Regions from separate parts of the Streptomyces collinus genome, predicted to be linked through region 2. Evidence: riboswitches for the same ligand, from Rfam matches in the RefSeq annotation. Region 2 holds a riboswitch; the other holds the start of a gene.
What was found. Region 2 has a riboswitch for cobalamin ahead of RFN52_RS08955 (cobalamin biosynthesis protein). Riboswitches for the same ligand answer to the same signal wherever they lie in the genome.
Positions count from the first base shown of each region.

Region 1 (2,434 bases), 6.2 Mb from region 2:
GCTGCCCGCGACCCCCGGGCACCGCACCGCCGCCCGGGCCGCCCAGGCAGGGCGGTCGGGCCGCGCCCGCGGGCGCGGCGGGCCGGGCAGCCGGTCGAGAGTGGCCGCTACGGCCGCCGCCGCGGCGCTGTTCCTCGCCGCGATGCTCCTCGGCATGCGCTGGTTCTCGCCCGACACGAGCGCCGAGGGCACGGAACCCGAACCGTCCCCGACCGCGAGCAGCCCCGCGGCCACCCCGTCCGACGACTCCGCCTCGCCCATCACCTCCGATCCGGGGGCCGGGCAGCAGATCGCCACCACGCCGACCACCGGCACCGTGGCCGAAGTCACTCCGTCCACGCCGCCCGCCTCCCCGGCTCCTGTCCCGCCGGCGACCGGTGCCCCGGCCCCGACGCAGGGGACGGGCGACGCCGGGCCGGAGCAGCCGAACCCGGATCAGCCGAAGCCGGAGCAGCCGGTCCAGGCCGGGAACGACGGGGAGGGCGACGACGGCGGGGCCGACGGGGGCGACGACTGACGGGGCCCCGAAGCGGCCCCGCACCTGAGCGCCCGAGCGCGTGGATCAGCCGGGGGATGCGCCGGTGTGCGAGCGGGCGCCCCCTCGCGCGCCCCTGGGGCGGCTTGTCATCGGCCTTACCCCGGCCTTATTGTCACCAGGCCTTGGTGAACGGGAAATCCGGTGTGATGCCGGTGCGGCCCTCGCCACTGTGAATCGGGAAGTCCGGCTCCGGCCCCTCAGGGGGCAGCCACTGGGTCCTTGCGGCCCGGGAAGGCGGAGTACGGGCGGTGGTACCCGTCAGCCAGGAGACCGGCCAAGGCGCGTCAACCATCCACGAGGTGCTGGAGAGGGTCTGCTGAGCCATGCACATTGCCGAGGGTTTCCTTCCTCCGGCGCACGCGGTCGCCTGGGGCGTCGCGTCGGCGCCGTTCGTCGTCCACGGAGTCCGGTCGCTCACCCGTGAAGTGCGCGAGCACCCCGAGAGCACCCTGCTCCTCGGGGCGTCCGGCGCCTTCACGTTCGTCCTGTCCGCCCTGAAACTGCCGTCCGTCACGGGCAGTTGCTCGCACCCCACCGGCACGGGCCTCGGAGCCATCCTGTTCCGGCCGCCCATCATGGCGGTGCTGGGCACCATCACCCTGCTCTTCCAGGCGCTGCTGCTCGCACACGGCGGCCTGACCACGCTCGGCGCCAACGTCTTCTCCATGGCGATCGTCGGGCCCTGGGCCGGATACGCCGTCTACAAGCTGCTGCGGCGCTCCAACGCGCCGCTGATGGTGGCGGTGTTCGCCGGCGCGTTCGTCGCCGACCTGTCCACGTACTGCGTCACCAGCGTGCAGCTGGCCCTCGCGTTCCCCGACCCGGGCAGCGGATTCCTGGGCGCGCTCGGCAAGTTCGGTTCCATCTTCGCCGTCACCCAGGTCCCGCTCGCGGTGAGCGAGGGCCTGCTGACCGTGCTGGTGATGCGGCTGCTGGTGCAGTCCAGCAAGGGCGAACTGACCCGGCTGGGCGTGCTCCTCGCCAAGAAGCAGTCCCGGACCGAGACCGAGGCGGTGGCCCGATGAGCAGGAACACGAAGATCAACCTGGTGCTGCTGCTCGCCGTGGCCGCGCTGGCCGTGCTGCCCCTGGCGCTCGGCCTCGGCGACCACAAGGAGGAGCCGTTCACGGGCGCCGACGGCGAGGCCGAAACGGCGATCACCGAGCTGAAGCCGGACTACGAGCCGTGGTTCTCGCCCCTGTACGAACCGCCCTCCGGTGAGATCGAGTCGGCGCTGTTCTCCCTCCAGGCGGCTCTCGGCTCCGGTGTCCTCGCCTACTACTTCGGTCTGCGCCGGGGCCGTCGGCAGGGCGAGCAGCGGGCGCTGGAGCGCGAGGCCGGCGGCGCGCTCACCGGCGCCGCCGGGAAGTCCACCGCGGAACAGGACTGAGCCCGGGTGCTGCCGATCGACGCGGCGGCGCACAGCAGTCGCTGGCGCCGCCGCCATCCCGTGGACAAGGCCGTGCTCGGACTCGGCCTCACGCTGCTCGCGATCTCCCTGCCGCCCTGGCCGGGTGCGGCCCTGGTGCTCCTGAGCGCCCTGGTGGTGCTGCTGGGGCCGGCCGGTGTGCCCGGGCGGCGGCTGTGGCGGGCCTACCGGGTCCCGCTGGGCTTCTGCGTGACCGGCGCGGTCACGCTGCTCGTCCAGGTGGGCGGGCCGGGAGGGTTCGTCTCCCTCGCCGCTGACGGGCCGGTCCGGGCCGGGGAGTTGCTGCTGCGGACCTCGGCGGCCTCCCTGGGCGTGCTGCTGTTCGCCTTCACCACACCCATGTCCGACCTGCTGCCCCGCCTGGTCCGGGCCGGTGTCCCCGCGCCGGTCGTCGACGTCGCGCTGGTGACGTACCGGATGAGTTTCCTGCTGCTGGACTCGATGCGCCGCATCCGGGAGGCCCAGGC
Region 1 is NZ_CP133771.1:8,151,639-8,154,072, reverse strand. Features, by position in the region: gene RFN52_RS36720 (serine/threonine-protein kinase) at 1-517, shown strand, start outside; cobalamin riboswitch at 645-831, shown strand; gene RFN52_RS36715 (energy-coupling factor ABC transporter permease) at 862-1,563, shown strand; gene RFN52_RS36710 (energy-coupling factor ABC transporter substrate-binding protein) at 1,560-1,928, shown strand; gene cbiQ (cobalt ECF transporter T component CbiQ) at 1,935-2,434, shown strand, end outside.
Region 1: it holds a riboswitch for cobalamin, as region 2 does, so the genes downstream of both, RFN52_RS36715 (energy-coupling factor ABC transporter permease) here and RFN52_RS08955 (cobalamin biosynthesis protein) in region 2, are expected to answer to the same signal.

Region 2 (2,434 bases):
CTCGGCCCCCTCCGTGGTCACGAAGGAGTTCAGGGACATGTTCTGCGCCTTGAAGGGCGCGACCTTCACGCCCTGCCGCACCAGCCACCGGCAGATCCCGGCGGTCACGACGCTCTTGCCGGCGTCGGAGGTCGTACCGGCGACAAGAAGCCCACCGCTCATGTCATTTCCCCCTCTTCGATGACCGCGCGCTCATCAGCAACCGCGCACCGGCGCACACCCCGAGCGCGAGCCAGGTGACGCGCTTCGACAGCCGCACGGCCCGCTCGACGTCGCGCGTCCCGACGGCCCGCCCCCGCGTGTTCAGCACGGGCCGGTGCTCCACCCGCCCGCCGTACGACAGCGTCCCGCCCAGCCGCACTCCGAGCGCCCCGGCGAACGAGGCCTCCACGGGCCCGGCGTTGGGACTCGGATGCTGTGCCGCGTCGGCCCGCCAGGCCCTCACGGCTTCCCGCGGATCCGGCCCGGCCAGCACGGCGAGTACGGCGGTCAGCCGCGCTCCCGGCCACCCCGCGAGGTCGTCCAGCCGCGCGGAGGCCCAGCCGTACCGGCGGTACCGGGCCGACTTGTGTCCGACCATGGCGTCCAGGGTGTTGACGGCCCGGAACCCGAGCAGCCCCGGCACCCCGCCGAAAGCCCCCCACACCAGTGCCCCCACCACCGCGTCCGAGGTGTTCTCGGCGACGGACTCGACCACGGCCCGGGCCATGCCGTCGGCGTCGAGGGCCTGTGGGTCCCGCCCGCACAGATGTGGCAGCCGCGCCCGGGCCGCCTCGACGTCCCCGGCCTCCAGGGCCCGCCCGATGGTCCGCGCCTCCCGGGCGAGCGAAGTCCCCCCGACGACGGCCCAGGTGGCGGCTGCGGTCAGCGCGACGGAGGCGACGGGAGACGGCCGCACGGCCCGCGCGGCGACGGACCCGAGGGCGACGGTCCCTCCGGCACACACGGCGGTGTGCAGCGCGCCCCACCCGCGGTGGTCCCGCCACAGCACCTGTTCCACGGCGCCCGCGGCCCGTCCGAACGCGGCGACCGGATGCCCCCGGCGAGGATCACCGAGCAGCAGGTCACCGATCAGACCGGCGGCGGCGCCGTACGCGAAGACGCGACCGGCACCCATGGGCTCAGCCGGCCAGGAGGGCGGGCAGGGGTGGGGTGTTGAACCTCGATCGGCAGCCGCGCATGGCGATATGTGTCCTCACTCAGGGTGTCCACGCCCTGGTTCGACGAGACCGGCGGTGAGAGTTCCTGGCTCCCGGGGATCACTACCCCGGTGACAGTGGCGGGACCGCGCCGGACTTGCACCGGCTTCCTCTCCTGCCGCCGTACTGGCCCCGGCAGTCCACCACGGCCGCGAACCGCCGTCAACTTGCCGTTGACCTGCGAGGGGAGAGTGTGGAGAACCCCACATCGCCCCCTGCGCACACACGACGACCGGGCGGCACAGGACTCAGGTCCCGTGCCGCCCGGCGGACGTTGTGCGGTCGGGCCGTCAGGCCACGATCAGATAGATGCCGTACCCGACGGCCGCCGCGCACGCCGCGAAGCACGCGTACGCGCCGGTGACCGCGAGGCCCGCGGACCCGCCCTGGGCCACCGCCCGCTCGCGGCGGGACAGACCGGTGATGCCGAGGGTGAACAGGCCCACGAGAGCCACGGTGACCACGAGGCTGACGCCGAACACGGAGCCGAGGGCCGCCCAGTCGATCTTCATATCGGAGACTCTTCCTTGTTGCCGGTGGGCGGGGTCAGACCGTGGTGGTCGTGGAGGCCGTCCGCTCGGCGGTGGCCTGGGCCGGGAACGACGGCACCGGCTCCTCCGCCGGCGTGCCGGCCGGCGGCGGCGTCACCGCGGCCATCGCCGTGGTGACCACGCCCGCGGGCTCCGCGTCGTCGGTGTCGTTGACGTTGGTGTGGTCGACGATCTCCCGCCGCGAGAGCTTCCAGATGGCCGCGCTGGAGGCGACGAGGAAGACGGCCACCACCGCGGTGCCCCAGGCCCCGAAGCCGGTGACGTACTCGGCGAGGGCGCCCACCAGGGCCGCCGCCGGCAGCGTCAGACCCCAGGCGACGAACATCCGCGTCGCGGTCGACCAGCGGACGACACCGCCCTTGCGGCCGAGCCCCGCGCCCATCACGGCGCCGGAGACGGAGTGCGTCGTGGAGAGGGAGAAACCGAGGTGCGAGGAGGCCAGGATGACCGTGGCCGCGGAGGTCTGGGCGGCGAAGCCCTGCTGCGGCTGGAGGTCGGTCAGGCCCTTGCCCATGGTGCGGATGATGCGCCAGCCGCCCAGGTAGGTGCCGAGCGCGATCGCGATGCCCGCGGAGAGGATGACCCACATGGGCGGGTCGGAGTCGGGGGCGAGGGTGCCGCCGGCGACCAGGGCGAGGGTGATGATGCCCATCGTCTTCTGCGCGTCGTTGGTGCCGTGCGCCA
Region 2 is NZ_CP133771.1:1,991,367-1,993,800, reverse strand. Features, by position in the region: gene RFN52_RS08960 (cobyric acid synthase) at 1-162, opposite strand, end outside; gene RFN52_RS08955 (cobalamin biosynthesis protein) at 164-1,117, opposite strand; cobalamin riboswitch at 1,221-1,359, opposite strand; gene RFN52_RS08950 (hypothetical protein) at 1,490-1,711, opposite strand; gene RFN52_RS08945 (inorganic phosphate transporter) at 1,746-2,434, opposite strand, start outside.